4 regions of the Halomonas sp. MS1 genome follow, and region 1 is predicted to be linked to each of the others. Evidence: predicted binding sites of a transcription regulator. Region 1 holds the regulator's gene; each other region holds the start of a gene.
What was found. The regulator sigma-54, encoded in region 1, starts transcription at its own class of promoters, with help from an activator protein. The targets are predictions, from matches to a motif close to TGGCACNNNNNTTGCTNT.
Positions count from the first base shown of each region.

Region 2: NF683_RS00225 (choice-of-anchor L domain-containing protein) is a predicted target of sigma-54. The motif match lies at 3,879-3,896, and genes of this name have one in related genera.
Region 3: NF683_RS06115 (amino acid ABC transporter substrate-binding protein) is a predicted target of sigma-54. The motif match lies at 5,857-5,874, and genes of this name have one in related genera.
Region 4: peaA (quinohemoprotein amine dehydrogenase subunit alpha) is a predicted target of sigma-54. The motif match lies at 1,978-1,995, and genes of this name have one in related genera.

Region 1 covers NZ_CP098926.1:4,225,546-4,233,444, forward strand. Annotated here, with positions in the region: gene NF683_RS19615 (KdsC family phosphatase) at 1-117, shown strand, start outside; gene lptC (LPS export ABC transporter periplasmic protein LptC) at 117-689, shown strand; gene lptA (lipopolysaccharide transport periplasmic protein LptA) at 698-1,201, shown strand; gene lptB (LPS export ABC transporter ATP-binding protein) at 1,268-1,993, shown strand; gene NF683_RS19635 (RNA polymerase factor sigma-54) at 2,099-3,514, shown strand; gene hpf (ribosome hibernation-promoting factor, HPF/YfiA family) at 3,613-3,921, shown strand; gene ptsN (PTS IIA-like nitrogen regulatory protein PtsN) at 3,926-4,396, shown strand; gene rapZ (RNase adapter RapZ) at 4,472-5,386, shown strand; gene NF683_RS19655 (HPr family phosphocarrier protein) at 5,432-5,701, shown strand; gene pmbA (metalloprotease PmbA) at 5,754-7,094, opposite strand; gene yjgA (ribosome biogenesis factor YjgA) at 7,191-7,712, shown strand; partial or broken gene NF683_RS19670 (hypothetical protein) at 7,786-7,899, shown strand, end outside.
Region 2 covers NZ_CP098926.1:40,113-48,011, forward strand. Annotated here, with positions in the region: gene rnr (ribonuclease R) at 1-804, opposite strand, end outside; tRNA gene NF683_RS00210 (tRNA-Leu) at 1,051-1,137, shown strand; tRNA gene NF683_RS00215 (tRNA-Leu) at 1,255-1,341, shown strand; tRNA gene NF683_RS00220 (tRNA-Leu) at 1,385-1,471, shown strand; gene NF683_RS00225 (choice-of-anchor L domain-containing protein) at 1,678-3,768, opposite strand; gene NF683_RS00230 (DNA/RNA non-specific endonuclease) at 4,403-5,266, opposite strand; gene NF683_RS00235 (Lrp/AsnC family transcriptional regulator) at 5,328-5,603, opposite strand; gene NF683_RS00240 (high-potential iron-sulfur protein) at 5,862-6,176, shown strand; gene NF683_RS00245 (SpoVR family protein) at 6,256-7,818, opposite strand; gene NF683_RS00250 (YeaH/YhbH family protein) at 7,839-7,899, opposite strand, start outside.
Region 3 covers NZ_CP098926.1:1,374,230-1,382,128, reverse strand. Annotated here, with positions in the region: gene phnD (phosphate/phosphite/phosphonate ABC transporter substrate-binding protein) at 1-690, opposite strand, end outside; gene NF683_RS06135 (histidine phosphatase family protein) at 848-1,441, shown strand; gene NF683_RS06130 (amino acid ABC transporter ATP-binding protein) at 1,554-2,282, opposite strand; gene NF683_RS06125 (amino acid ABC transporter permease) at 2,369-3,469, opposite strand; gene NF683_RS06120 (amino acid ABC transporter permease) at 3,491-4,681, opposite strand; gene NF683_RS06115 (amino acid ABC transporter substrate-binding protein) at 4,773-5,798, opposite strand; gene NF683_RS06110 (amino acid ABC transporter substrate-binding protein) at 6,066-7,076, opposite strand; gene speE (polyamine aminopropyltransferase) at 7,169-7,899, opposite strand, start outside.
Region 4 covers NZ_CP098926.1:1,167,216-1,175,114, forward strand. Annotated here, with positions in the region: gene peaB (quinohemoprotein amine dehydrogenase maturation protein) at 1-216, opposite strand, end outside; gene peaA (quinohemoprotein amine dehydrogenase subunit alpha) at 226-1,788, opposite strand; gene paaY (phenylacetic acid degradation protein PaaY) at 2,233-2,832, opposite strand; gene paaN (phenylacetic acid degradation protein PaaN) at 2,844-4,520, opposite strand; gene paaF (2,3-dehydroadipyl-CoA hydratase PaaF) at 4,891-5,664, shown strand; gene paaG (2-(1,2-epoxy-1,2-dihydrophenyl)acetyl-CoA isomerase PaaG) at 5,681-6,472, shown strand; gene paaH (3-hydroxyacyl-CoA dehydrogenase PaaH) at 6,474-7,899, shown strand, end outside.

The DNA.
Region 1 (7,899 bases):
TGGATCACCGACCGGCTTGGTGGCCACGGCGCTGTGCGTGAAATCTGCGACACTTTATTGATGTCTCAAGGCCATTGGGATGCTGTTTTAGATACGTACCTGCACGGCCAATCGTAATGCGCTTTTGGGTTAAAAAACGCATTTGGATAACCATCATGGTGCTTGCCTTAGGTGGCATACTGGTATGGTTGGATCCACGCGGCCCTCAAGACCAATCAATCGACGCTGAGGCTCGCGCTCAAGAGCCCGGCCATGTATTAGAGAATGCAGAAATCACTCTGTTTGGTGACACCGGTGCCATCCAGCAGTCGCTGACGACGCCGCGCTTAGTCCATACCCCTCAAACGGCGATGACAGATGTCTTCTCCCCCAGGGCAACACTATTCGATAGCGAAGAGCGTCAATGGCTAGCGACGGCGAAGACCGGCACCCTAAATACTGACACGCAGGTGCTCACGCTAGCTGGCTCAGCCCAATTACTTGCACCCGACGAGGGCTGGCAGCTGAATACAGAGTTATTACATTATGATGGCACCACCCGTCATGCTTGGAGCGATGCCGAAACCATACTTCAGCAACCGCCCCAGCGCATTGGCGCTTCACGCATGGATGTATGGCTGGATGATAGCCAGATCCGCTTAACCAATAACGTGCGCGGCGTTCACCCGCCTGCCACTCGTTCTCAGTAGGAGTCGCGATGAACGCTCTTATTCGCACGGCACTCTTCGTCATTGCACTACCCATTTCAGCGGCAGCGCTACCGGTCATGGCACAAAGCCAAGCCCCCGTAGAAGTAGAGGCTGACCGTTTAGATCTCGATCAACGCGCAGGCACTGCTGTGTATTCAGGCAACGTCGATATTCGGCAGGGCAATATGCAACTGCGCGGAGATCGCGTTGAGATTCAGCGCAACGATGCTGGCGAGCTATCGCGCGCCGTTGCAACCGGTGGACGAGCCTATATACGCAACCAGCTCGAAGACCAAGCTAGCCCAATGGAAGGCTGGGCAAAGCGCATTATTTATCATGTTGCCGAGCGTCGGGTAGAGCTCATTGACCAAGCGGAACTGACCCAGCAAGCAGATCGCTTTGAAGGTGGACGCTTAGAGTATTTTATCGACCAAGGTGTGGTTCAGGCGCGTTCTGATGTTAGTGGTAGTGAACCACAACGTATCCGCATGACTCTTCAGCCGGAACAATAGGAGTGTCCAGTGGCGACAAATAACGCAGAGCCTGCACCTCAAACCACAGCCTCAGAATCAGCGCCGATAAAAACCCTTTATGCTCGCCACCTAGCCAAAAGCTATAAACGCCGCCGTGTCGTTAAAGATATTAACCTAGAGATATCTCAAGGCAGCGTGGTAGGGCTGCTAGGCCCCAATGGCGCTGGCAAAACGACATCGTTTTATATGATTGTCGGCTTGGTAAAGTCTGATGCGGGAAAGGTTGGCATTGACGAGCTTGATTTAACCCATGCCCCCATGCACGAACGTGCAATGGCAGGTATTGGCTACTTGCCTCAGGAAGCCTCTATTTTTCGCAAACTTTCTGTCGCCGACAACATAATGGCAATCTTGGAAACTCGTAAAGAACTCGATCGTAACGCCCGGGAGCAGCGCCTTGAGTCGCTACTCGAAGATTTCCACATCACGCACATTCGTGACAACTTCGGCATGAGTCTTTCGGGCGGAGAGCGTAGACGTGTTGAGATCGCACGCTCCCTCGCGACAGAGCCTGCCTTTATTCTGCTTGATGAGCCATTTGCCGGCGTTGACCCGATCTCAGTGGGTGATATTAAAACGATCATTCGAGCCCTCAAAAAACGCCATATCGGCGTGCTGATCACTGATCATAACGTCAGGGAAACACTAGATATTTGCGATATTGCCTACATTGTAGGTGACGGTCATATCATCGCCAGTGGCCCCCCTCAGGAAATTCTCAACAACCAGCGGGTAAGAGACGTTTATTTGGGGGCTGATTTCCGCCTGTAAACAGCCACCTGCAGAAAAAATAGTAGTGGTGGCATAGTTATTGCACTTGCACCAAGCCATAACTCGCACTAGGGTGGAGCTTTCTGATTAACGAGTGGTTCTCAGATGGTCATGAAAGCTTCTCTTCAATTGCGTATCGGTACACAGCTGACCATGACACCTCAGCTGCAGCAGGCCATCGCCCTGTTACAGCTATCAACGCTGGACCTCCGTCAAGAAATTCAGCAAGCACTTGATGCCAATCCAATGCTTGAGCAGGAAGATGAGTTCGGCGAACAGGCCGTTAGTGAACCCCAGGAAGCTGAATGGTCCGAAAGCATTCCTAATGAACTCTCTACTGACAGTGACTGGTCAGACACTTATCAAGACCTAGGCAGCCATGGCACCAGCAGCGAGGGGCCTGACTTTGAGCGTCAAGCCGCGGGTCAAAGTTTGCATGGCCACTTACTTTGGCAACTCGCCATGACAGATTTTTCACCACGCGACCATGCCATTGCTGAAAGCCTCATCGATGCACTGGATGCCAACGGCTACCTAACCCAGCCTCTCAATGACATTCGCGAAGGACTTAAAGCCCAAGGGCATGAAGGCCTTAGCCAGCGTGAAGTTGAAACAACCTTGCTGCGCCTTCAACAGTTTGAGCCCACCGGTGTATTTGCGCGCGACCTGCGGGAGTGCTTAATGCTGCAGCTCGCCTCACTACCCGAAGATACACCGCTGCTGATGCCTGCCAAGCGGCTAGTGCGTCAATTTCTTGAAGCGCTCGGTAAGGATGATGTGCGTTTGCTAAAGCGGCGGTTAAGCCTGGATGATGAGCAGCTTGATGACGTCATTCGCTTGATCCGCAGCCTTGATCCTCGCCCAGGAAGTGCCTTTGGCGACACAGATGACAGCTATGTAACGCCAGATTTAGTCGTCCGCCATGACCACGAAGGATGGCACCTGGAGCTAAACCCAGAGGCACTGCCGCGCTTGCGCATTCAACCTGACTACGCAAGCCTCATCAAACGGGCTGACAAGAGCCAAGATAACCAGTTTTTAAAAGAGCATCTCCAGGAAGCGCGCTGGCTCATCAAGAGCCTTTCAAGTCGAAATGATACGCTACTGCGGGTGGGCCGAGAAATCATAGCGCGCCAAATAGGCTTTCTGGAACACGGTGAAGAAGCCATGAAACCGCTGATTTTAGCCGACATCGCAGACGCCGTTGAAATGCATGAATCTACTATTTCCAGGGTCACCACCCAGAAATATATCCATACCCCGCGCGGTGTGTTCGAACTCAAATACTTCTTTTCCAGCCAAGTAAGTGGCCAGGACGGCGGCGACAGTCATTCCAGCACCGCCATCCGGGCTCGAATCAAAAAACTGGTGCAAGATGAACCGCCCGGCAAACCGCTCTCAGACAGCCGCCTCGTGGCGCTATTGGAAGAGGGTGGCATTAATGTAGCAAGGCGAACGGTGGCCAAATATCGCGAGTCGATGGGCATTCCCTCTTCAAGCGAGCGCCGCCGTTTACGCTAATAAAACAGTGCTAACGAGACAAAGTCTGTCTAGGGGCTTTGCAATAGCGCAAAAAGGGTTACAATCGAAGAACAGTCCGATGGATAAGGAGCACGTCAATGCAAGTAAATATCACTGGTCATCACGTAGATCTGACTGACGCCTTGCGTGACTATGTAAATGAGAAGCTGGAACGCGTTGAGCGCCATTATGACAACATCACCACCGTACAAGTAACCTTATCTGTTGAAAAGGAGCGTCAGCAAGCTGCCTGCACCCTGCATGCTGCAGGAGCCGATCTACACGCAGAAGCATTAGACAATGATATGTATGCTGCGATTGATGCACTAGCGGACAAAATTGACCGTCAACTCGTTAAACACAAGGAAAAAGCACAAGCTCGCGCCCAAGGCGCTGGCGTGCGTTAACTCAATGACGTTGGAAACCATACTTCCCCCGGAGCGCGTGCTGTATGACGTCCCCGGGGGCAGCAAAAAAAGGGTGCTGGAATTTTTCAGCACCTTTATTGCGCAAAACACGCCAAGCCTAGATAGCCAAGAAGTCTTCAGCCGCCTGATTGGTCGTGAGCGTTTGGGTAGCACTGGAATAGGCAACGGCGTTGCCATTCCTCACGCCCGTAGCCCTCACTGCAGCTCGCCTATCGCTGGTTTTTTAAAGTTAGCCGAGCCTGTAGATTTCGATGCTATTGATGGCGATCCCGTCGACCTTGTTTTCGTACTTTTAGTACCCGAAGAGGCGGACGACACGCACTTAGCCTTATTAGGGCAAGTGGCGTCTATCATGAACAGCGTTGACACACGTCAGCAGCTTCGTAGAGCGGCTAGCCAACGTGAGCTATTGGACCTTATAACAGCAAAAATTCGTGAACAGCCTGTTAGCTAAAGGGTCCACCGCTAGACACTGCCTACTAAGTCCAACGTTTACCTCCATTTTTATTGGCATGCCAAGAGAAACTCTATGCAATTGGTGATCATTAGCGGCCGTTCAGGGTCCGGTAAATCTATCGCCTTACAAGCGTTAGAAGATCTTGGCTATTGTGCCATCGATAACCTGCCCGCCATGCTACTCAGCTCCCTGGTGGATGAGCTTCGTGAGCAAGGGGCACGCCCCCAACTAGCGGTAAGTATCGATGCGCGCAATTTACCTGCTGCATTAAAGCAACTGCCAAAAATGCTTGAATCTTTGCGCCAGAAAAGCATTCACTTCCAGGTTATCTATCTAACCACCGATGCGCGAATTCTTCTTGAGCGATACTCAGCCACGCGTCGTCGCCACCCTCTTACGCGTGATAGTGACATGACGCTTGAAGAGGCCATCAATAAAGAAGAAGAAACCCTGCTCGACATCCGTGATCTGGCTGACCTGATGATCGACACATCGCGTCTGTCGGTTCATGACCTGCGCCGCCGGATAACGGATCAGGTTGCCCAACAGCGTGAAGATAGATTAACGCTGACACTAGAGTCATTTGGCTATAAACGGGGCGTCCCACTTGACGCAGATCTCGTCTTTGACGTGCGCTGCCTACCAAATCCGTACTGGGATCCTACACTGCGCCAATACACTGGCCGTGATGCCAATATCATCCACTTTCTGAAGGGATATCCTGTCGTAGAAGAAATGCGCAATGATATCCAGACATGGCTGGAAAAGTGGCTACCCGCTTACCAAAATAGCCAACGCAGTTATATGACGATTGCGATTGGCTGTACCGGCGGGCAGCACCGCTCTGTCTTCATGGTGGAACAACTGGCGCAAATGCTGGTAAAACAAGCGGGAGAGGTTCAACTCCGTCATCGTGAGCTAGGCCTGCAGTACACCCTCAGTGAGCAGCAGCCCTCCACATCCGCGCCTTCAACAGACGCGCAATAAGCAACGCCTTTTCTTCACGACCCCACTCGGCTAAAAGGAACCAGAGTGCCAGAAAGAACCTTAACACTCACTAATCAGCGCGGCCTTCATGCTCGCGCAGCGACAAAACTCGTCAAGTGTGGCCAACAATTTTCTGCCAACATTCACGTTTACAAACAACAACAAATGGCAGACGCGGCCAACATTATGTCGTTATTGATGCTGGCCGCCCCTTGTGGCACTGAACTTAGAGTTCATGCGGAAGGCGACGACGCCGAACAAGCGCTAGAGGCGATTGAAGCGCTGTTCGACGCACGTTTTGACGAAGAGCACTAACATCAGCAAAACAGCGTCAGCCAACGTGCTAACTGAGCTGTTAGCTCAGTTGTTAGTTACCAGCGACGGTCATTGCATCAATTAGCCAGCTACCCGTGTGAATACTGCCACGGGTATCGATGTCATCACCGACGGCGACCAAGCCAGCAAACATGCTATTCAAATTACTGGCAATAGTGAATTCTTCGATAGGGTGCTGTATTTCGCCATTTTCTACCCAGAAGCCTGCCGCGCCTCGCGAATAGTCGCCAGTCACGCCGTTAACCCCCTGCCCCATTAGCTCAGTCACCCAAATGCCACGCCCCATCTGCTTCAGCAAATCATCTCGGGGCGTCAGCGGCGCTAACAAACGTAAATTGCGTGCCCCACCTGCATTACCTGTCGATTGCATGCCTAAACGCCGCGCACTGTAAGCAGACAGCATATAGCTGGCCACACTACCCTGATCAATAAAGCGATTGTTGCGAGTCTGAACGCCTTCAGCATCAAACGGCGAGCTAGCCGTCGCCCCCACCTCCATAGGCCGTTCTTCCAAACCAAACCAGCTCGGGAATAGCGGGCTACCTAAACGATCACATAAGAAAGAGGATTCGCGATAAAGCGCCCCACCTGCCAACGCCCCCATCAAGTGACCTACCAAGCCGCTGGAAAGTGATGGGTCGAACAGCACTGGGAAGGTGCCTGTTGGCGGCCGTTGAGCGCCTAACCGACGTAGCGTGCGTAATGCCGCTTCGCGGCCAACCTCCGCAGGATCTCGAAGCATGGCAGGATTACGAGCCGAGGTATAATCGTAATCGCGCTGCATGCCCTTCTCATCCTGTGCAATCAGCATACAGGAAAGTGAATGGCTGCTGCCTTTCTGGGTGCCGAGGAAACCGTGGCTGTTCGCGTAAACTCGCACTCCCTCACCACTGGATAGCGAAGCGCCTTCCGACTGATGAATTCCCGCTACATCACGCCCCGCTTGCTCACATGCCAGCGCCAAATCGATTGCTTCATCGGTCGTCAACGCCCAGGGATAATGCACTTTAAGGTCAGGTAGGTCAGTTGCCATTAGCGACGCATCTGCTAACCCTGCGGCAGGATCCTCACCCGTATAACGGGCAATTGCCAGGGCTTTCTCTACCGTGGCTTTAATTGACGCGCTGCTGGCATCGGTAGACGAGGCGCTGCCCTTGCGCTGCCCAACATATAGCGTAATGGCAATCCCTTGATCACGTGAAAGCTCAACAGTTTCAACTTCACCAAGACGCACGCTTATCCCAAGACCTTGATCTACACTAGCGCCTACCTCAGCAGCATCTGCGCCTAATTTTTTTGCCAGCGCAAGCGCCTCTTCAGCACGCTGGGTTAACAGTACCTGCTGGGCCGCTGCATCAAATGCTTGTGCCATTTTGGCCTCCTTTTCGCCTGAATCGCATTGGCGGATCAATGTTGTGGTCGCAGCCTGATATAATGCTGCAAACGAAACTAATTAGTGAGTTCTAGTATGCCTAAGCAACGCCCCGAGCCCTTCGATATTGATGAACAAGAAGAGCGCCCCAGTAAATCTCAGCTCAAGCGGGAAATGCATGCCCTTCAGGCGCTTGGCGAAACGCTTATCGCGATGAAACCTGCCGAGCGCGCAAAATTTCCGCTCTCTGACGACATGTTACGCGCCATAGAAGAAACCTCGCGCATCCGCTCCCATGAAGGCCGCCGTCGCCATATGCAATATGTGGGCAAGCTTATCCGCAAAGAGGACCTTACTGCCATACAGGGTGTCTTCGACGCTATCGAGCAGGAAAAAGAGCAGCGCGATCATGCCTTTCACCGGCTAGAAAAATGGCGCGATCGGTTGGTCGAAGAAGGTGACAGCGCTGTCGATCTATTTATGGCGGAATACCCTAACGCTGATCGCCAGGCAATACGACAACTGGTACGCAATGCGCGTAAAGAGCGTGAGCAAAGTAAACCACCGACCAGCTCGCGCAAGCTGTTCAAGCACTTACGCGATACGCTGGCACTCTAACCCCTGCATGTCTCAATGACTGGTTCATAATAAACGTTTTAAGTTATTCATTAACACTGTTTTAGGACTTACCATGCCCTGCCAAAGCACACCCCGTTATCCTAAGCACTTAACTGGCGAAGGCCCGCATAACCCCCTCCCAGGTATCAAAGTATTAGAACGCCGCATTGGCAAGGACCCCCCCCCA
Region 2 (7,899 bases), 450 kb from region 1:
GACGCGGTGTTGCTTATCTTCCTCTAACACTTCTGCTGAAATACCGCTGGTTTGATCAAGCACTTCTGGCGGAAACTCAGCGGGAATATCGTAGCTACGAATCGCGATATCTATTTCCATGCCAGGATCCATCCGCTCGCCCAGCACTTCGATAACCTCGCCGACCGGCTGAACACGCGTGGCCGGCTGCTGAACGATTTTTGCAGATATTACCTGCCCGTCTTTCGCGCCAGCGCTTGCCGTATGAGGAATGATAACTTCCTGGGTAATACGTGGATTTTCAGGAATCAGCACACCAAACTCAGGCGAGTTACTACGATATACACCCACAATCGTTTGGGTGTTTCGCGCAATCACATCGGCAATAGTCGCCTCATCACGGCCACGGCGGTCGCGGCCACTAACACGCGCCAGCACATAATCGCCGTGGAAAACACGGCGCATCTGACGCGGGGGCAAGACTAAGTCCGGCTTTTTGCCATCATCACGCAGCAGGAAGCCAAAGCCATCTCGGTGGCCCAGCACCTTCCCTTTAATAAGGTCAAGCTTGTCAATTAGTGCATAAGCGCCGCGACGATCGCGCAGCACCTGACCATCACGTTCCATGGCAGCCATACGACGGCGAATAGCTTCAAGATGATCTTCATCTTCAATGCCGAGCATGCGGCTCATATTTTCGTGGGTTATTGGCTTGCCGTACGTTTCCAGGGCAGCTAATAAATATTCGCGGCTGGGCGCAGGATTATCATACTTTTGCGCCTCGCGCTCGGCGTGCGGATCATCACTCAACGTCCAGTACTTCATGCGATCAACATCCTTGATTGCGTTTGCGGGAGGCAGACAGTTTGCGCAGGCGCAGTGCGCTGCGGGCGGGAGGATTCAGCCAATGATTGGCTGAAAAACATCATGTTTGGTTTGGTCATAACTGCATTATAGCGCTGCCCGCTCAATCACCCAACCACCTAGCACGGCAATTGTACGATTTTAATGATAAAAAACAGTTACCGGGTCTTGCATTTAAGCGTGGCCTCGGTATCATACGCGCCACTTGCCCAGATGGCGGAATTGGTAGACGCGCTAGCTTCAGGTGCTAGTGTCCGTATGGACGTGGAGGTTCAAGTCCTCTTCTGGGCACCATTTTATATCATGTCACTCCCTTTACATGATGTAAAACGGTGCAGCGGCAAGCGGTACTATTAAGAGATAGTACTTGAAAGATAGTATTGATGATGTATTAGCAAAACGTTTGTATTCGCCCAGGTGGCGGAATTGGTAGACGCGCTAGCTTCAGGTGCTAGTGTCCGTATGGACGTGGAGGTTCAAGTCCTCTCCTGGGCACCATACGAATACAAACAGCAGTAAAATCAGTAGCGAAATATGATATGCCCAGGTGGCGGAATTGGTAGACGCGCTAGCTTCAGGTGCTAGTGACCGTATGGTCGTGGAGGTTCAAGTCCTCTCCTGGGCACCAACATTGTAATGTTATTGACTTACCCCTCTCCCTCCTCATTTAAACTTATTCTCCCTCTGACTTTTAATTCTCACCTCTACATGTCATGCCTTGATTCACATAGAGCGTTGGCGCTTGTTGGGCTGAAGATAAACAAAGCGACTACTCTTCTCGACCGTCGTCATTTAGGAAGAATAGCCGCTTAGATTACGAACGAAGTTGCACTATCAGGCGAAGATAAAGCCTTCCGCCAGATACTTACTGTGCATTTCGTCGGATGAGGCGAAGTAAGCCATTACATCGCCCTGGCCAGCCTGCTCAGTGACCAGCACCTCAGACCAGTACTCAAGCCCTTCTGCATCGGGCGCACGGTCAAAGGTATTGTCATAAAGCACCATTAGGAAGTCATCAGCGTCCAGGTTATCACCATGCTCGCTGGCAAACTCTTCCGATGCTAAGAAGTAGTCAGCCACCTCAAACAGACTGCTACCTTCGTCACGAATACCGGACCAGTACTCCAACCCTTCGGCATCCGCCTCGCGGTCAAACGCCATCTGGTAAAGCGCCTCAATAGCCGAAATCTCGACGCTATCGATTGCTTCACCCAGCTCCACAGAAACAACTGCTGATGCTGCTGCGCCTTGGCTACCGGCAATTGAATACTCGAAAGTATCGATAGCCGCCTCACCTTCTGCCAAAGCAGTAAACGCAGAGCTTTGGTCATAAGTGAAGTCGCCATTTTCCTGCACAATCACACTCGCACCGGAGTCCAGCGTCATCGCCGTATTGAAAACAACATCCTGACCATCAATGGCAGTGATGACAATTGCATCGTCCCCAGCAGCCTGATCAGCACCATTGCCATTGTCAGCAAACAGGTTGCCACTGGCCAGCCAGCCAAAACGACCCGCTAGATCATCATTACTGGCCACTGGCGCAGGTTGAACAGGTTCTGGTTCTGGTTCTGGTTCTGGTTCTGGCTCTGGTTCTGGTTCTGGCTCTGGTTCTGGCTCTGGTTCTGGCTCTGGTTCTGGCTCTGGTTCTGGCTCTGGTTCTGGCTCTGGTTCTGGCTCTGGTTCTGGCTCTGGTTCTGGCTCTGGTTCTGGCTCTGGTTCTGGCTCTGGTTCTGGCTCTGGTTCTGGCTCCGGAGAAGTCTCCTCAAGGGTGATCGTGGTTCCATCCTCAGCTTGTGTAAATACAAAGCTATCTGGATCATCCAAGTCCGCAAACGTCAGCGTCGTATCATTTTCCCCGTCCTGATTAGAATCAATATCTAAAATCACCGACCCAAGGCTAAATATCACATCTGACACATCAAAAAAGCTATCTTTAACAACTACTTTGTCATTCGACTCAAAACCAACAATGACATCACCATTCAACTCAGTAGTACTGCCTGTGACGGTGTTTGCCTGCTCATTCAACGTGACTTCTTCTGCAGCCGAAGTTGTAGTGACTTTGCCCCCAGCATCCGGGGCCAACGCACTGAGCACACCGCCGCCAGAGCCTCCCCCACCAATCAGAGAGAGATCAGATACAAAAAGACCTGAATCCAGAATGGAATCACCAGTATCAGCAATACCAATCTTGACGGTATTCTCGCCTTGCTGAAGGGGAGCACGAACGACAATCTCTCTGCTAAAGCCGTCCCACTCAATTGCATAAGGAGAACTAAATTGATTGCTATTATCAATAAATACACCTGACTCAAGGTTATCTGAAATAACACTTAGAGGCTTATCCGTAGCAGTAAACTCAGCGTAGTTAACGCCGTTTACATATAGAGCAGCAATATCTACAAAATCACTGTCTACATATTCAGGGAACTCTTCTGAGCCAAATACAAGGCTCGCACGAAGTGTATCCACATCCGGGTCATTGACGTTTACCGTAAACTCAATGACTGACGCATCGTTTGTGCTACCCGCTCCTGGAAATGCTTCAATTGCCGTTTCGGTTAGATCTGGGTCTCCCAACTCCCCGTGACTCACACTATACCCAGTCGTGGTATTCTCTGAGCTTGGGAACCCACCTGTCGACAACATAATACCCTGACCATATTGGTACGCTGGCAACTCAGAATCTTCTTCTGGCAGAATTTCAAAGTTATCAACCCAAAATGCAGCATTACTTGAGCCGGTATAGGTAACGTTAGTTGCTATCCCCCCTCCCAGAACTTTGTTAACAGAATCAGCCGCAATATCTGAAGCTGTAGTTTCTTCCGCCTGAGTCATTAGATCGTGGAAACTTAGATAATAACTCGCCAACAGTTCATCATCCAGCGCGGAAAATTCATACTCTTCTTTTTTTACAGTCACTTACCTACCCCCTCCAGTACTGATCTATTAGCATGATTGCTCAGAACACACCGCATAAATATATGCTTAATCAAGAGTGAAGATGCATAGCCCAAGCGGGCATCCAAATATTAGCAACAACCATGCCACTACCGCCATATCAATCCATAAGAATAATTAGTCTAACTTAGGCAAAATATATAAAAATTCAGCCCAGTAAGAAGTTCAGATTGAATGTGGCTTGCCAGCGAGCGATTGCGTTATGCCGATGTAGCTATCCACGCCAGGTAAAAACGTTTGTCGCAGTCGCTGGAGGAGCGGCTGATAATGCATAGAAAGAAGTGCTCTGGAAGTGACTGTCTTTTATTATCGTTGTTTGTTTTAAGACGGGCATCCATATAAGTTCCGGGGCATCCATGCAATAAAAACGGCCACTCTTCTCAAAACGAATCGCGAAGAAGAGTAGCCGTTTAGGTTACTGTCAAAGTTGTACTATCAGGCAAAGATAAAATTTTCCGCCAACCCATCAGCATCCATCTCGCTGTCAAACACCACTAACCAGGAAGAGCTAGAAGAGAGAGTTAGACGAGATTGCCTTCGAGCTAAATATATGCCCTCGAAAACGCTTTGACTTTAAATGCTTTAATTAGACAAATTATTGGAAACGCCCAGGACGACGCGCTACTTCTTCTAGCGCCCAGCCTTGAGTACGCAATTGCCCTTCCAATACAGCTTCACGCTCTGCCGCTAAATCAGGGAAGAAGTTTAGCCCTGTGCGCGACTCGATCTCATCGATAGTTACCAGATAATCGGCTAACGACTCATTACCACGAACGTCTTGCGGCATGATAAAGGCAAGCGCCAGCGGTGCCTCTTCATTCGGCACAACAATGATCTTATAGAACGCTTCTGGCACTTCCACAAAACCAACGCGATTAAACACATTGTCCATGTAGCGCTCAGGAAAAATAGGCCCAGTAATCACCTGCAAGCGATCAAAGCGCGGTGCAAAATGGTCCATCACCGACTCTTCAAGGCGCTGCCAAAGCTGGCGATTCAGATTAGGTCGCTGAGGCGTCATGTTACTCATCAAGAAGGTATCGACCTGAGCGTTACGACCATGCACCGCTGCAATGGCATAGTTAGGTGCTAAGTGTCCGCGATCATAACCACTGCCGGAATAGCTATCGGTACCTATTGGCCATAACGTGCGCCAGTCAGCTTTAAAATTAGGCCGTGGGCCAATACGAGTATCATCGGACACCGCTTCGACTTGATAACTGACCCAAAGTGGGTTTACCCGCACATCAGACCATCCCGCTAAGAAGCCATCGTTTCTTAGCACACGGTGAAACGTTGTTAGCTGAAACCCATCCCAGGTAGGCACACCCATCCAGGTATAATCATCCTGATGCTGACGCTCCTGAAACTCCCAAAGCCCTGTTCCTACTATGACAAAAAGCACAGCGATACCCAGGCGTTTTCCCTGACGACGCCAGCGCGAAAGCGATTTCCCCAACAGACTTACTCCCTACAATAATGATTCTGCATCCTGCTTTTTATGTCAGGTAATTTATTGGTTACCAGCCCAGGGAAAACATCGTTTCTAGGTCGTGACGGGAGTGCACCTGCATCGCATTCAGCGTTTCGGTATCGCTAATGCCCTCGACCGCGTTTAGGCGTTCTGTGACCAGTTCAGCAAGGCTTTCAAAATCAGGGGTCCGGGCAATAGCGACCAAATCATAGCGACCACACGTCGAATAGACTTCACTAATACCGTCTACATCAGCAAGGCGCTCGGCGACTGCCTTTACCTGGCCTTTCTCAGTATTGATTAAAATCACAGCGTTTTGCATAGCACCCCCAAAATAGCGTTAACAACAATCTAATCAGCAACCAGAGGCGAGTATAACAGGCTGCTTGCTAAGACCAAGCACCGCTCAGTGACGTGGTTAATTGTCGCGCTTTTCATAAGGTTATTCGCACTAATTTTGAGCATGCGCTAGCATGGCTTAGAGAACTCCGGCTTATTAGCCTTGTCGGAGTATTAGAGGTGGTTCACCACCCAATAACATAAGCAAAAAAACGTCAAACCGTGACGCTAAGGAGACACCATGGCTAATCAGAGCCGTCGTAAGTTCATGCGTAATAGCGTAATGGGTCTAGCCGCCCTGCCATTGGGTGCTGGCATCCTGTCAAAGACTGCTTTTGCCCAGGAACTGCCTCGCCTTGACCCGTCTAATTCTACTGCTCAGGCACTTAACTACGTTGAAGTAGCCAGTAATGCAAGCGACCACCCGGCCTACGAGGAAGGAGAGCTGTGCTCAAACTGCATGTTCTTTAATGCAGAAACTGCAGGTTGCCAGCTGTTCCCGCAAAATAGCGTTGAAGCAGGCGGCTGGTGTCAGTCCTGGACTGCCAAAGGCTAATGTTAGTAGCCACCTGTCTTGGTAAAACAAACCAAGCTTGACCACTACCCCGCGCTTGCCGCGGGGTAGTTATTTAACCTTAACTCACCTCTTTGTTTTCCTCCTCAATCGGCCACTGATAACGGCGCGTCACACGCCCCTCTTCCATTGAGACCAAATGCACCGGAAATCCCCATAGCTGCTGCAAATGGCGAATCACCGGATATACGCTGCGACCAAGGGGCCGACGGCTATCTTGTACATGGTGTAACGTCAACGAACGATCTCCGCGTATAGCCGCTTCGACAACTTGAATATTGGGCTCACGCACCGATAACGCATATTGAGTTGACAGCGCCTCACGCACTCTCCGATAGCCTCGCTCATTATGAATTGCTGCGACTTCCAGTGTTTCCATCTGATCATCATCAACAATTAAGAACAGCTTGAGATCGCGTATTACCTTGGGGGATAAAAACTGCTGTATAAACGACTCATCCTTGAAGTTCCGCATTGCAAACTCAACGGTATCGCGCCACGGGCTGCCCGCAATATCGGGAAACCACTCCCGGTCTTCATCCGTTGGCGCATCACAAATCCGCTTAATGTCCATAAAGATCGCAAATCCCAACGCGTAGGGATTAAGGCCGCTGTAGTGTGGGCTATCAAAGCCTGGCTGATTGATAACCGCGGCATGGGATTGCAAAAACTCCAGCATCAAGCCTTCATCGACTTTCCCTTCATCGTATAAACGATTCATCAGCGTATAGTGCCAGAAACAAGCCCATCCTTCGTTCATCACCTGGGTTTGTCTCTGGGGGTAAAAGTACTGCGCCAGTTTACGTACGATACGCACAATTTCGCGCTGCCAAGGAGCTAGAAGTGGCGCATTTTTCTCAATAAAGTAGAGCAAGTTTTCCTGTGGCTCTGAGGGATAAATACCACCACTGTGCAGGCCAAGTGGATCTGCCTCGCTGTGCAGGCTACCCGGCAGTGGAGAAACGCCATCGGGCGCGTCAGGGATCGTGCGCCACAACATATTGACCTGGGTTTGCAGGTAGGCTTCGCGCTCTTCTTGACGCCTTACCTCTTCTTCAGCAGAAATGGGTGAGGGTCGCTTGTAACGGTCTACACCGTAGTTTTGGAGAGCGTGACAGGCATCTAACAATTGCTCCACGGCATGGACACCGTGGCGCTCTTCGCACTGAGCAATATACTTACGAGCAAATACTAGGTAATCAACGATGGAGTCGGCATCGGTCCAGGCGCGGAACAAGTAATTGCCTTTAAAGAAAGAGTTATGCCCATAGCAGGCATGCGCAATGACCAATACCTGCATCATTAACGTGTTCTCTTCCATTAGATAGGCAATACATGGGTTGGAGTTAATCACCAACTCATAGGCAAGCCCCATCTGGCCGCGCTTGTAGGCTTGTTCAACGGCAAGAAACTGCTTACCAAACGACCAGTGGTGATACCCTACCGGCATCCCCACGCTCGCGTAGGCATCCATCATCTGTTCAGTGGTAATCACTTCTATCTGATTGGGATAAGTATCTAGGCGGTACTCATCGGCGAGCCTAGCGAGCTCCTCGTCGAAGCGCTCCAACACATTAAAATTCCAGTCGGAACCGGTCGCTATTGGCTTACGGGCTACACTCATGGCGTACTCCTCGGTTCGCGTTACTGCTCTTGACTCAACCGACGTTTAAACAGCTCACGGAAGACAGGGTAGATATCCCCG
Region 3 (7,899 bases), 1.8 Mb from region 1:
AGCCACCGGCGCGGCATCGTAATCCCGAGCGACGACGCCCAACATCGATTGATCGTGGCTGCCCGAGTAAACGATGTCGTAATCCTCTTCGGGAGTGATGCCAAGCTCTGGCAGTAAGGCACGCGGCGCTAGATTACCGGAGTTGGACGTTGGCGAGGTGTGGGCAACACGCTTGCCCTTGAGGTCTTCCAGGCTCTCAATGTCTGAGTCTACGTGGGTAAATAGCTGCAGGGTGTAGCCGAACTGACCATCATCTGACCCCATCAGTGCGAAGGGGACCGCGCCTGCTAAGTTCACGGCAAAAGGAGTCGGGCCGGTCGAGAAGCCAGCAATGTGTAAGCGCCCGCTGCGCATGGCTTCGACTTGTGCGGCGTTAGATTGAACAGCAAAGAAGCGCACATCGCGTTCGGTGACCTCGGATAGATGATCAATAAAGGGCTGCCAGATATCCGAATAAATGGCCGGATCTTCTACCGGGGTATAGGCAAAAATAAGCGTGTCTGGGTTTGCCCATCCAGACTCGTCGCTTGGCCGATCAGCCACCATGTCGCCGTTTTCATCGCAGTACAGTGGGTCCAGGTCACCACGCTCGCACTCTGCCAAGGCATGGGTAGAGAGGAGTGCGAAGGGGAGCAGTGATGCAGCCGCTAGCATGGCAAGCGGACGCTTGCAGAAACGTGACGTTTCCATAGTTAGCCTCTTATGTGCGTTATTTTTGTGTTGTGCTATCCACTATCGAATTCAGCGCTTCTTTTACGGCGCGTACGTTTCGCAAGTGGACATTTGTAGCGCTAGATGTTTATTTTTCGAAAACGATCTCTTTCAATCTAGGGTTTATTACGAAGATATGTCAAACACTTTCACAGCTGCCTTCTACCATTGGCGAAATCGCTATCTGTTGATGCGCCATGGCCATAGCCAAGCGAACGAACAAGGCCTCATTATTAGTTCGCCTGGGCGTGGTCTTTGCGACTTCGGCTTGTCACCTCTGGGCGAAGAGCAGCTCTCAACAGTCGTTGCACAATGGTGTTGGCCGACGCCCACCAAGGTGCTGCACTCAGACTTTTTGCGGACAACACAAACCGCTGAAAGAGTTGCTGCAGCGTTTGGCTTAACGCTGGAAAAAGAGGAGCGCCTTCGTGAGCGTTACTTCGGTGAACTCGATGGCCAACCGGATAGGCATTACCCTGACGTCTGGGAGTTAGATGCCCAGGATGCTGAGCATCAACAGAATCAGGTGGAGGCGGTCAGCAAGGTCGCCGCAAGGATGTATGCAGTGATTGAGGAGCTGGAGCGTCGCTGTGAAGGCGAAACGGTGCTGGTGGTGAGCCATGGCGATCCACTACAGATATTGCTCACAGCACTCGCCAATAAACCGCTGACGCAACACCGCGAGCAACCTGCCCTGCAGCCTGCCAGTATTACCCCGCTGGGGAGTTAGTCGGGTTGGCAGTGGTTGCGGGAGAGCGGGCAATGAATCGGCATCGCTGGATATAACAATGGGCCTTCGCTGAGGCCCATTGCTTTATCAACTGCTTTATCAATTGCGTTACTTAGTGCCCCAGAATCTGGCTTAAGAATAGCTGGGTACGTTCTGACTGCGGGTTATTGAAGAACGGCTCAGGGGCGTTTTCTTCGATGATTTGCCCTTGGTCCATAAAAATCACCCGGTCGGCGACGGTTTTGGCAAAGCCCATTTCGTGGGTCACACACAGCATGGTCATGCCTTCATTGGCAAGCTCCACCATGACGTCTAGCACTTCCTTGATCATTTCTGGGTCAAGCGCCGACGTTGGTTCGTCGAATAGCATGACGTCAGGGTGCATGCACAGTGAGCGGGCAATGGCGACCCGCTGCTGCTGGCCGCCGGAAAGCTGACCCGGGTACTTAAGCGCCTGTTCAGCAATACGCACCCGTTCTAAGTATTGCATAGCCATTTCTTCCGCCTCGCGGCGCGGCTTTTTTTGCACCCACATGGGCGCTATACAGCAGTTTTCCAGCACTGTTAAGTGAGGGAAGAGGTTGAAGTGCTGGAATACCATGCCCACGCTACGGCGGATTTGCTCGATACGCTTAACGTCTTGGGTAAGCGGTACGCCGCCTACCACGATATCGCCTTGCTGGTGCTCTTCCAGGTGGTTAATGCAGCGAATCAAGGTTGACTTGCCCGAGCCTGAAGGCCCGCAAATAACAATACGCTCGCCGCGCTTTACTTCCAGGTCGATATCGCGCAGCACGTGAAAATCGCCGTACCATTTATTAACGCCGCGCATTTCAACCATCAGGTCAGAAGTAGGAGTACCAGAGATGTCGGTAGCTGCTTGAGTCATGTCTTTATCCTGCTAAAAAATCGTTAATAAAAGCGGCGTTAGTGCTTATGACCGGTGTGTAGCTTGCGCTCTAAATACTGGCTATAGCGCGACATGCTGAAACAGAAGACCCAGAACATGAAGGCGGCAAAGACATAGCCTTCCAGCGAGAAGCCCAGCCAGCGTGAGTCGGCCAGCGCCGCTTGCACGATCCCCAATAGGTCAAATAGCCCGATGATCATGACCAGGGTGGTGTCTTTAAACAGCGAAATGAAGGTATTCACGATGCCGGGAATCATCATTTTCAGCGCCTGGGGAAGCACAATCAGCCCCATACGCTTCCAGTAGGTCATGCCGAGCGCAGCAGCAGCCTCTTCCTGGCCTTTTGGAATGGCTTGCAGGCCGCCACGAATAACCTCGGCCATGTAGGCGCTTTGGAATAGCGTTAGGCCGATCAGCGCCCGTACTAAACGGTCTACATTCATTTCAGAGGGTAGGAACAGCGGCAGCATTACCGAGGCCATGAATAGCACCGTAATCAACGGTACCCCACGCCAGAACTCGATAAATACGACGCAGAAACTTTTCACGATAGGCATATTGGAGCGCCGCCCCAGCGCCAGCACAATGCCGATAGGCAGTGCGCCCACCATACCGACGGTGGCCAGCAGCAGGGTTAGCAGTAAGCCACCCCAGCGATGCGTAGGCACGCGAGGCATGTCAAAGTAGCCGCCGTGCAGCAGCACATAGGCAACGATGGGGAAACCGACGAGCGCAAATATCGCCACCCAACGTTTGAGGGGCAGGCGGGGAATGGCCAGCCAAGCTATCAGCGTAAAGAAACCAGCAAAGACGATGTTGGCGCGCCAGATTTCCTCACGGGGATACAAGCCGTAGATGAACTGGGTGAAGCGTGCATTGATGAAGACCCAGCAAGCCCCTTCCCGAGAGCAGTCATCTCGTGTGGTACCGATCCAATCGGCATTCAAAAACGCCCACTGAACGGTGGGAACGACAAGCAAATAGAGTATGTAAAGCCCGATTAGGGTAAAGATAGTATTGATCGGGCCGTTGAACAGATTGGCACGTAGCCAGGCAACTGCCCCGACAGAACTACTCGGGGCTGGCCGCTCTTTAATGATTGTTTGATTATGGATCATGTAAATATCCTCACCGTCGGCCTAGCGTTCAACCAGTGCCACTCGGGCGTTGAACCAGTTCATAAACATGGACACCAGCAGGCTGATGGTTAGGTAGACCGCCATGGTCATTGCAATGACCTCAATGGCTTGGCCGGTCTGGTTCAGCGTGGTGCCTGCAAACACCGAGACAAGGTCGGGATAACCGATGGCGGTTGCCAGCGACGAGTTCTTAATCAAGTTCAAGTACTGGCTGGTTAGCGGCGGAATAATGACGCGCAGTGCCTGAGGGATAACCACCAGACGAAGTACTAGGTTACGTGGCAGGCTTAGTGCCTGGGCAGCTTCCGTTTGCCCGTGCGAAATTGCCTGAATGCCAGAGCGGACAATTTCAGCAATAAATGAGGCGGTATAAATCGACAGTGCCAGCCAAAGCGCGAGGAATTCGGGGATTACCGTAATACCGCCACGGAAATTAAAGCCGCGTAATTCCGGCATTTCCCAGGTAACCGGCACGCCAGTGGCAACTAGCACTAACAGCGGTAAGCCAAAAATCAGCAAAAACGAGATCCAGTAAGCTGGCAGGCGTTTGCCTGTGGCTTCATGGCGACGCTTGTTCCATATCACCAGGGCAATACTGGCAACAATGGCGACAAGGAAGGTAAGAGGGATCAAGCCAAAGCCAGACTCAAACAGCGGCTGGGGTAAATACAATCCGCGTACGTTGAGAAAGAGGGCCTCGCCAAATGCCAGGCTATCTCTGGCGCTTGGCAGCGTACGTAATACCGCAAAGTACCAGAAGAATATTTGCAGTAGCAGCGGAATATTGCGGAAGGTTTCGATATAGGCGGTGGCTAAGCGCGCTAGCAGCCAGTTAGGCGACAGGCGGGCGATGCCAACAATAAAGCCAATGATGGTCGCGGCCAATACCCCTAGGCCACCCACCAGCAACGTATTCAGTAAGCCAACCAGGAAGGTACGGCCATAAGTGCTCTGAGATGAGTAGTCGATCAGACTCTGCACAATCCCAAAGCCTGCGGTGTTGCCCAAGAAACCAAACCCGGTGGTGATACCACGTGCGGATAAGTTGTCTTGGACATTACCGACAATGTAGAGCAGAAAGGCTGCCACAGCGGCGACGAGGAGTAGCTGGAAAATAAGCGCACGTTTGGCGCGATCTCGCCAAAACGGCGGCTTGTGGCCAGCGGGACGAGTGTTAGGACTTACGGACATGGAAGGCGTCTCCGCGATACGGACGGTCAATCAGATGGCCCGCCGATGCCCTTGGAAGGATGGAACGGCGGGCCGGGGTCAAACGAGACGCTTAGCGAATCGGCGGTGCGTACTGGAAGCCACCTTGGTTCCAGAGGGCGTTAACACCGCGCTCAATTTCAAGCGGAGAGCCCATACCGACGTTGCGCTCAAAGCTTTCGCCGTAGTTACCGACTTGGCTCAGGATGTTGTAGGCCCAATCGGCTTCTAAGCCCATACCTTCACCGTAGTTGCCATCTTGGCCAAGTAGGCGGGCAACATCAGGATTCTCAGAGCTGAGCATCTCCTCGGCATTTTCGCTGGTGACGCCATACTCTTCGCCGTTAATCATGGCGAATAACGACCACTTCACGATGTTAAACCATACATCGTCGCCTTGACGTACCACAGGGCCCAGAGGCTCCTTGGAAATAATGTCGGGTAGAATGACCGCGCTGTCCGGTTCATCTAGCTGAATACGCAGTGCCGCCAGCTGAGAGGTATCCGAGGTTAATACATCACAGCGCCCAGACTGGAAGCCACCCACGGTTTGTTCAGAGGTATCAAATACAATGGGGTCGAACTGCATGTCGTTGGCGCGGAAGTAGTCGGCTACGTTGAGTTCGGTCGTGGTGCCAGACTGAATACAAATAGCGGCACCATCCAATTCGTCGGCACCACTCAGACCCAGAGCGCGGTTAACTAGGAAGCCGATACCGTCGTAAAAGGTCACGCCAGTGAAGTTGAGGCCCAGCGTGGTGTCACGAGTGGTGGTCCAAGTGGTATTACGTGATAGTACGTCGACTTCGCCAGACTGCAGGGCCGTAAAACGCTCTACAGCGTTCAGGGAAATGTAGTTCACCGCATCAGCATCACCGAGAACGGCGGCGGCAACGGCACGACATACGTCAACGTCGAGTCCTTGCCAGTTACCTTCATCGTCCGGGGCGGAAAAGCCTGGCAGGCCGTCGCTGACGCCGCACTGTACGGCGCCGCGTTCCATCGTGTCTTCTAACGTATCAGCTTGAGCAGTGGCGACACCGGCCAACGTGATAGCACCCGCGGAGGCCAGCAGTACCAAGTGTTTTTTATTCATCATGGTCGTTCCCCTTACTCGATTTAATGTCGTTATGCATGCAGATGCATGACACTAGAAGCTAGCAAGGAAGGTGCCAGAAAGGATATGTCGTCAAATTCAACGCTTTTCAACGCAAAATGCCTGCTGTATACGAAAGTATTGGTGCAAAAAGAAACATTAGCGACTAGTGATTGCTCTATTTTGATGCATAGTCGCTAATGTGGCTGTTAGCTTAAAAAATAGTGTCGCTCAGTGTGATGGATTAACGGGCTTGAAGGATGAATAGGATTAACGAATAGGGGGTGCGTACTGAATGCCGCCATCTTTCCACAAGGCGTTTAAGCCTCTGGCAATCTTGAAGTCAGAGTCGGCACCAACGTTTCTATCAAAGATATCGGCGTAGTTACCCACCTGCTTGATAATTTGGTACGCCCAATCGGTATTGATGCCCATTGGCTCGCCAAAGTCACCATCTTGACCAAGCAGGCGCATGACATCAGGATTCTCCGAATTAAGCTGTTCATCTACGTTAGCTTGTGTAATGCCCAGCTCTTCCGCATTTAGCATGGCAAACAGCGACCACTTCACAAGATTGAACCACTGGTCATCATTTTGACGAACGGCTGGGCCCAGCGGTTCTTTCGAGATAATTTCAGGGAGCACGACCGCCATGTCGGGATCAGCAAGCTGCATCCGCTGGGCATACAGTTGGGAAGCGTCGGAGCTTAAAACATCGCAACGACCCGCTTCAAAGCCAGCAATAGACTGCTCCGGCGCATCAAAAACGACAGCATCATAAGTCATGCCGTTGATGCGGAAGTAATCAGAAAGATTGAGTTCGCTGGTGGTGCCAGACTGGGTACAAACTGCCGCGCCATCAAGCTCTTTGGCGCTTTGCACGCCTAGATCGCTGGCCACCATAAAGGCTTGGCCATCGTAGTAACTTACGCCGGTAAAATTCATCCCCATCGTTGTGTCACGGCTCGAGGTCCAGGTCGTGGTGCGTGATAGGACATCGACTTCGCCAGACTGCAGCGCGGTGAAACGTTCTACCGAGTCGAGTGGCACGAAATCTACTTTTGTCGCGTCACCAAGCGCCGCAGCGGCAATGGCACGGCATACATCGGTATCCAGGCCCCGGTATTGGTCGTTGTCATCTAATGACGAAAAGCCTGGCTGGGCGGCGTTGACGCCACAACGTACGCTATCGCGCTCCTGAACGGTTTCCAGCGTGCTGGCCATGGCCATCGCCGGTACTAAAACACCAATTCCTACTCCCAACCAACGAACGGTTTTCATTTGTTATTCCTTAACGTGAAAGGGCAAGTAAACGTAAGCACATAAAAAAAGCCGAGCAATGCTCGGCTTTTTGGCTATTCGCAGGCGCAGTGTTACGCGAAGGCTTTACGCATAAAAGGCGGCAGCGATAGTGCACCACGGTGAGCATCACCAGTGTAGTACTGTAGCGGCATTTTATGCTCAGCGGCAGCCTGTTCGCGGAAGCTTTCAACGCTGGTCGCTTTACCGGCCAACGTGACGCTCCACCAGCCAGAAGGGTAAACCGGCTGTGGGAAGGGCAGTGTGGCCACGCTATCAAAGCCCGCTTCACGCATATCGTTACGCAGTTCGCGAATAATAGAGCCGCTGTGGTAAAGCGGTGATTCGCTTTGCTGCACCATCACACCGCCATTTTTTAGAATACGGTGGCAGCGCTTCAGGAAGTCGGTTTTAAACAGCCCTTCGGCGGGGCCGACCGGGTCGGTAGAGTCGATAATCAGCACGTCGATGCTCTCATCGGCAGCGTCGTCTACCCACTTCACACCGTCTGCAAACAGCAGCTCGGCACGCGGGTCGCCGTTGGCTTCTACCAGCGCTGGGAAGAAACGCTCGGCGGCCTTGGTCACTTCTTCATCGATGTCGATTTGCGTCACTTTTTCAACACCAGGGTGACGTAACACCTCTTTTAACGTGCCGCAGTCGCCGCCGCCAATAATCACTACCCGCTTGGGGTCTTGATGGGTGAACAGCGCCGGGTGGGCTATCATTTCGTGATAGAGGAAGTTGTCGCGATCGGTCAGCATCACGCAGCCATCGAGCACCATCAGGTTGCCGTAGGTCTCCG
Region 4 (7,899 bases), 1.6 Mb from region 1:
CAGCCGTTCCTGGATATCGTCGCTACTGACCTGATGTGTCAGGTGGCCCGGCAGCGCCCGGCTATCGAGCCCCTCTTCTCTTCCGGCCAGAGCCAGCAGCTCCTCGCTGAGGGCATCCGGGGCGAACAGGCTGGTGGTGGGGATATGGAACCACAACGGCTGGCCTTCTACTTCCATCCGGTGCAGGTTCTCGGGTATGGCTTGTAAAATTCCCATGGTGATCTCCTAGCGAAGCGGCGGGTTGTTCCAGCGTTGTACGGTAACGATCAGTTGGGCTTCGTCCTGTATCGCCTCCTGTCCTACCACACTGGCGGTCACCCGTAGGTTGCCCACGCTGTTGGCGTTGTACTGACGCAGCGGGTTGGGCCCAGCCCCGGCAGGTGAGAAGATCCCTGTGGCGGCGTCCAGTATGCCCGTAAACCTAGCATCCTCGTCGCGCTCGGCGATCTCGTCCCAGGGGGACACGCTCCAACGTACCGGTACCTGCCCCAGCGGGATGGTCTCATCAGCCCCGTCCAGATAGCCGGCGGCGGTGAAGACGCCACTCACTGGCGGAGTCTTATCGTTGCCGATGCGAGCAACTCCCAGCGCTGGACTTACCTCCAAACGATCTACCGTGCGATAGCCAGCCAGCAGCCTCTCAGCACTGATCTCGCCGATCTGCATAGCCAGCCAGCCGGGTGTGAGATCGGTGCTAGTCTCAACGTCCAGCACTAGGCGCATGTCGCTACGTTCGATCACCTTACGCACGGTGACGCCCTCACCCAGACTGATCTCTCCTTCCCCAAGACCGTGGCCCAGCAGCACCAGCCGGCTGCGCTCGCCGGCCTTGAGCGAAGCGGGCAGGCTGGCTAACACCGCAGGCTCGGCCGCTTCGTGAGGAATCATCTCCACCATCATCCCAAACGCTTCGTCATGGTCGTCGAAGATACGCCCGCTGGGGTGCGCGCCGGAGAGATCCAGCACCTGCTTGAGATCACGACCGTTGAGGTTCAGGTTGGCGCGCCACTCGTAGCCGGTATAAACGATGGCCTGGCCTTCGCCACTGAGCGGACGACCACTGGTGAAAGCACCGTCCAAGCTAAGCGAGTAGGCATCCTCGCCTTCAGCGGCGTTAATAGTCACGTCGGCATAAAAGTCGCCTTCTCCGGGCCAGTGCCCCCAGAGCTGCCAGTCGCCCTCAGGAGAGGTCTGTTCGGCCTGCTGCCATGACTCCCAGGCTTCATTTTCGAGACTTTGAGTCTCGGCCAGCCAGGGAGCGATCTCGTTCAGGGCGAGATCGAACCAGTCACGATCCCGTGCCATGGACTGGTACTCAATGGTCTGGAACTGGCCCACATGGAAGTGCACCAGTCTCTCCCACTCTTCCTGGGGGCGGCGCTGCAGTTGGGCGCGGCCACCAGTATGACAGCGGGCACACATCTCCTGGTAGCTGGGATGATCAAAGGACTCAATACGGTTGAGGCGTCGCTCAATCAGCTCACGCTGGGACGCGCTCTCCTCGGGCGCCAGGCCGCGGGTATCGGCGAGGAACTTGACGATATCCCGGCGGGCTTCCTGGGGCAGCTCCAGGCCGTGCATAGTTTGCATGCGCGCGATCGTCATGTCCCAGCCTTCCGGGGTCTTACGCTGCGCACTAATACGGCTCCAGCTCTCGGGGCCACTTTGGGTCTGATGACAGGCTGAACAGTGCCTGTCGATAGCCTCGCTGCCGGCAGAGGCCAAGACAGTGCCCGTAGGCAGCAGCAGGGCTAGGCTACAGAGCCCTGTAGGAAGTACATGTCTCATCACGGGAAGTTCTCCACGCATTATTATTGTCGTGATGTTCACCTGCGGTTCTCTTCGCGGACGAACATCGAAGGTGTATGCCAGTCCCGTTCAACTTGCATTGACCGCGCCGACTATCAACAATTTCTTTTTATTCATATAGTTGAAGCAATTTACTTGTCTGAGTTTTTTTAGATTTTCAATCAATCGACAGCAATCAGTGCCCCAACTTGCAACAGTTGCGTATGGACTTGAAACACTTTGTCTCTTCAAATTTGATCATCGTTTACCGTGACGGCAGCCGAGGTTTTCGGACGACTCAGGTTTGAGACTTGGCGCTCAGGAAGGAGTGGGATTATGGGGCGACTACAAAGACCGCTTGAGGCTATCAACCTGTGGTTGGGTGGGGGATGGCTCGCCAAGGGGGACGCGGTGGTAGCGAGCCATACCATAATTATCGCCTTGCTACGCTATGCTCTGCTGCTTAGGCTGTGTATCACCGGCCAGTAAGGTTGGGCGGTCAGCATCGAGCTCTGTCAGCGGTTCACAAGGCTCCAAGCTGTCTCGGCAACGGGTCACTAAACGCTGATACTCTTGAGTACCCTGCTGCTTCCAAGCAAACTCTTCATCGCTCAGCGCCCGCTTAACCTTTGCAGGTGCCCCCATCACCAATGACTGTGGCTCGCACTCAAATCCCGCTTTGACGAACGCGGCCGCCGCAACAATGGAGCGCTCCGCTATGTGGGCACCGTCCATCACGACAGCGTTCATACCAACCATGGCATCACGCCCAATCACGCAGCCATGCAAAACCGCGCCGTGGCCGATATGGCCATCTTTCTCAACCTTAGTGACACAGCCCGGAAAGCCGTGCATGACGCAGGTATCCTGCAGGTTCGCGCCCTCTTCCAGCACCAGGCGGCCGAAGTCACCACGCATCACCGCGCCAGGGCCAACGTAACAATTGGGGCCAACAATCACATCCCCGATGAGCACTGCGGTCGGGTGGACATAAGCGGTTGGGTGCACCACTGGCGTCACCCCTTCAAGTCGATAGTAAGGCATCACGTTCTCCGTTAGTTCGGTTGGCCGTGGCGACGGCTTTGCACCACCACGAAACGGCTGGCGACAAAAGCTTGGTTACATAGCGAGGCATTAGCTGCCGGATTACCGCCTGTGGCGTGAAAGTCACTGAAAGCAGCCGACTGGTTGACGAATATCCCCCCATCCAGGTTCAACGAGAGCGGGGTTGTCACTTCCATCGCCAGCTCTTCGAACTGGTTGGCTACTGTCTCATCAGTCGTATAGCCACCGAGGGTTATCGCGCCTTTTTCCCGGATCACCTGACGCGCCAGTTCAATGCTATGCGCGGTATTCTCAGTCGCGATGACAAAGCTGATGGGACCGAAGCGTTCCTCGCTATAGGTAGCCTTCTGTGCTGCATCTACCTTGAGGATAAGCGGCGTGTGAATGCGGGCGTCAGGGAACTGAGCGTGCGCTCGCGGCTCGCTATCCAGGGCCATTTCGCCCAAGTCACGGCACTCATCAATCCGAGCTTGCGTCTCCCGCGACTGGAGGGCACCCAGCACCGTGCAGGCGCGGTCGTTGTCGCTCAGAAACGCTTGGACGGCTTTGGCAAGCGCTGCCGCCACGTCGTCAAAACTTAACTGGCCATCTGCTGTTTCAATACCGTTTTTGGGTACATAAATGGCCTGAGGGGTCGTACACATCTGGCCGGAATAGAGGCTCAGCGAGAAAGCCAGGTTCGCTGTGACCGCTTTGAGATTTTCCACGCTGTCGATAATGACTGTATTGACACCGGCTTTTTCAGCGAACACTTGAGCCTGAGTGGCGTTATCTATCAGCCAATCGCCAAAGGCATTGGAGCCGGTGAAATCGATCAGTTTGACCGCAGGATCAAGCGCCAGCGTTTTCGTCAGCGGTGCATCGACAGTGTCGGGTATCAGGCTAACCAGACAAGGGTCAAAGCCCGCTTCCTCCAGTACCTGTTGAACAACCCGTGCGGTCATTGCCACTGGCAGAATAGCGCCAGGATGCGGTTTAAGAATGACGGGGTTGCCTGTCGCCAGACTGGCAAACAAGCCAGGATAAGTATTCCAGGTGGGAAAAGTAGAACAGGCCACCACCAACGAGATGCCGCGTGGCACTATGTGAAAACGCTTATCCATGACAATGGGATCATGCTTGCCCTGGGGCTTAACCCACTGTGCGGTAGCAGGAATCTGCGCCATCGCCTGCCAGGCATAGGCCACTGCTTCAAGGCCGCGATCTTGGGCATGCGGCCCACCCGCCTGAAACGCCATTAACGGCCCCTGGCCGCTAGTATGCATCACCGCCTGGGCGATCTCAGGGCTCATGGTATTTAGCCGTGACAGGATTTCCAGACATACTCCCACACGCGCCTCAGCCCCGGCACTCCGCCAGTCACGCATTGCGACCTGCATGGCCGCTATCAGCTCGTCAGGGTTTGGCTGGTCATAAGTAATGCCAAGTTCAAACCCATAGGGTGAGACTTCGCCACCCACCTGCTGGGTGCTGCCAACACGATTCAGCGCGAATGGTTGATTGAGCAGTGACTCAAATCTCGATGGTGCCGCTTTAACGGCATCCTCAGGGTATTTGCGCATGCTTTCTGGATAGGGCGTCCAGAAATTACGCCTAGAAATGGCGTCGACAGCCTGGTCAAGAATGTCACGGTGAAGGTCAAACATCTGCTGCGCTGATTGCGTCATGGGGGCGCTCCTGCACTCACTTATTTTTTTTGATACGCTATAGTAAAGAAGACTATCTTTCCCGTAACAAAACATCAAACGCTTTCCCTGGCGCCGCTTGCTTAAGAATTAGCCCACCACGATCAATAAACTCGATATATACGGGCTAAAGATCACTTTTCGGGCCAATTTCCCACCTTTCATACCATGGTCTAACAACTATCACTCACTCGCTATAAATACATACAAGCCATTGTTAAAAAAACATAAATTATCAAAAACACCAATAAGCGACACACTAACAACAATCAAACAATATTGATGTGTATCAAAATAAACCTATACTCGACAGATATTCATCCTGTGCGCCACAGGCCGAACTGAGGTAACAATGCCCACTACGCTCAAAATACCCCCACCCCTTGAGGGCGTTTTATGCATCACGCTGAATCGCCCAGAAGCACTGAATGCGCTAAATACGCAGCTTCTCGGCGAGCTCGCCGACACCTTGAGCGACGCGGATAGTAACGACAACGTTCGCGCCGTGGTGATTACCGGCAATGCAAAAGCATTTGCCGCCGGTGCGGATATTAACGAGATGGCTGAACGTGACTTGGTGGGCATGCTGGAAGATCCTCGCCAGCACCACTGGGCCACCATTACGCGTTTTCGCAAACCGATCATTGCCGCCGTCAATGGCTATGCCTTGGGCGGTGGCTGCGAGCTGGCTATGCATGCCGACATCATCATCGCCGGTGAAAACGCCCTGTTCGGCCAGCCCGAAATCAATCTAGGCATCATGCCCGGCGCTGGCGGTACCCAGCGCTTGCTAAGGGCAGTGGGCAAATCACTGGCCACCCAGATGGTGCTGACTGGCGAGCCCATTTCCGCTCGCCGCGCCCTTGAAGCAGGCCTGATTAGCGAGATTACCCAGCCCGAATTAACCCTTGAGCGCGCCATGGCCATTGCAACGCGCATTGCCGCCAAGGCACCGCTGGCCGTGCGCTTAGCAAGGGAGTCGTTACACAAGGCGATGGATACCGACCTAACCACCGGACTGCGCTTTGAACGCCATGCGTTCACCTTGCTAGCGGGCACCGCTGACCGCGAAGAGGGCATTCGCGCCTTCCAAGAAAAACGACCTGCCACTTTTCAAGGGCACTGACACAAGGATACTCCCCATGAGCCAAGCGCCCCTGCTTTACAGCGTGGAAGACGGCGTCGCCCGTATCACGCTGAACCGCCCCGACAGCCTGAACAGCTTCAATACTGACATGCATGCCGAGATGCGTAAGGCGCTAAAAGCCGTGCGTCAGGACGCAAGCGTTCGCGCTTTGTTACTGACCGGCAACGGCCGAGGCTTTTGTGCCGGTCAGGATCTTTCCGACCGCAGCGTCGCACCCGGCGAGCAAGCTCCCGACCTCGGTGAGTCGCTTGAGAAGCGCTACAACCCTATGCTGCGCGCCCTTAAAGACATGCCGTTCCCGACTATTTGTGCAGTGAACGGCGTGGCCGCAGGTGCCGGCGCCAACATCGCCCTGGCCTGCGACATCGTATTGGCCGCGCGTTCGGCAAGCTTTATTCAGGCCTTCTGTAAGATCGGCTTGATTCCAGACTCCGGCGGAACTTGGACACTGCCTAACTTGGTCGGCATGGCGCGCGCCAAAGGCCTGGCAATGTTGGGTGACAAACTTCCCGCCGAGACCGCCGAGCAGTGGGGCATGATCTGGCGCTGCGTCGATGATGAGGCGCTACAGGAAGAAGCCATGAACATGGCTCGCCACCTGGCCACTCAACCGACGCGCGGCTTGGCGCTGATCAAGCGCGCCCTGCACGCCAGCAGCGATAACAGCTTCAACGAACAGCTCGACCTGGAACGTGATCTGCAGCGCCTAGCCGGACGCACCGAAGATTACCGCGAAGGCGTCAGCGCCTTTATCGAGAAACGTCGTCCGACCTTCAAGGGAGAGTGAGATGTCAGCCCTCCCCACGTCCGCCGTTATTGGCGTGATCGGCGCAGGCGCCATGGGTGCCGGTATCGCTCAGGTTGCCGCTCAAGCTGGCCACTCAGTCATCCTGCATGACAATCAACCGGGTGCCGCCAAAGCGGGCATTGAGAACATTCGCCGCCAGTTGGAAAAGCGTGTTGCCAAGGGCAAGATGAACCAAGGGGATGTGGATAACATTATTGCTCGCCTGCAGCCCGCCGATACTATCGATGCCTTAGCCGACAGCCGTTTGGTTATCGAAGCTATCGTCGAAAATCTTGAGATCAAGCGTCAGGTATTCGCCCAGTTGGAAGCGTTATGCACAGCGGACACCTTGCTCGCCAGCAACACTTCGTCACTGTCGATTACCTCCATTGCCGCGAACCTTGAACACCCAGAGCGCATGGCGGGAATGCACTTCTTCAATCCTGCCCCCATCATGAAGCTGGTGGAAGTAGTGTCGGGCTTGGCGACCACCAGCGAGGTTGCTGAAACCCTGTACGCCACTGCCGTTGCCTGGGGCAAGGTCGCGGTGCACGCCAGCTCTACTCCAGGGTTTATCGTTAACCGTGTGGCACGGCCATTCTATGCTGAAGGGCTACGTCTGCTGCAGGAAGGTGCCAGCGATGCCGCCACGATAGATGCGCTGCTGCGCCAGGCGGGCGGGTTTCGTATGGGGCCTTTCGAGCTGATGGACCTAATCGGTCATGACGTTAACTACGCCGTGACCCGCTCGGTGTTCGATGCCTACTACGGTGACACCCGTTTCGAACCTTCCTTAGTACAGCAAGCGCTGGTGGAAGCCGGACGCCTGGGGCGCAAATCGGGCCAAGGCTTTTTTGACTACGCGGGTGAAAACGCTGCGAAGCCACAACCTAAGTTTGCGGCACCAGCAAACGCGGAACTACCCGCACTTGTCGTACAGGGCGACCCTGGCGTGATCGTTCCACTGCTGGAGCGCGCCCAGGAAGCTGGGCTCGACGTCGTTCGTCGCGAATCACTCCAGCCAGATGGCACGCCTCGCTTATATCTGGGTGACCTGGTGTTGGCTCTTAGCGACGGGCGGTGCGCCGCCGAGCGCGCGGTCAATGAAGGGCTCAACGCCCTGGTCCTGTTCGACCTGTGCCTGGACTACCGCAACGCCAGCGCCATCGCACTTGCTGCCAGCCACACCACATCACCTGAAGCCCGCCAACTGGCAACGGCGTTCTTCCAACGCCTGGGGATCGACGTGGCTTGGCTAACCGACACCCCAGGGCTGGTGGTGCTGCGCAGCGTGGCTATGCTCGCCAATGAAGCTGCCGACGCCGTACTCCAGGGTGTCTGCAGTGCCAAGGATGGCGACCTGGCCATGCAGGCCGGCGTCAACTACCCCCGCGGCCCCTTGGCCTGGGCAGACTCACTGGGCCTGC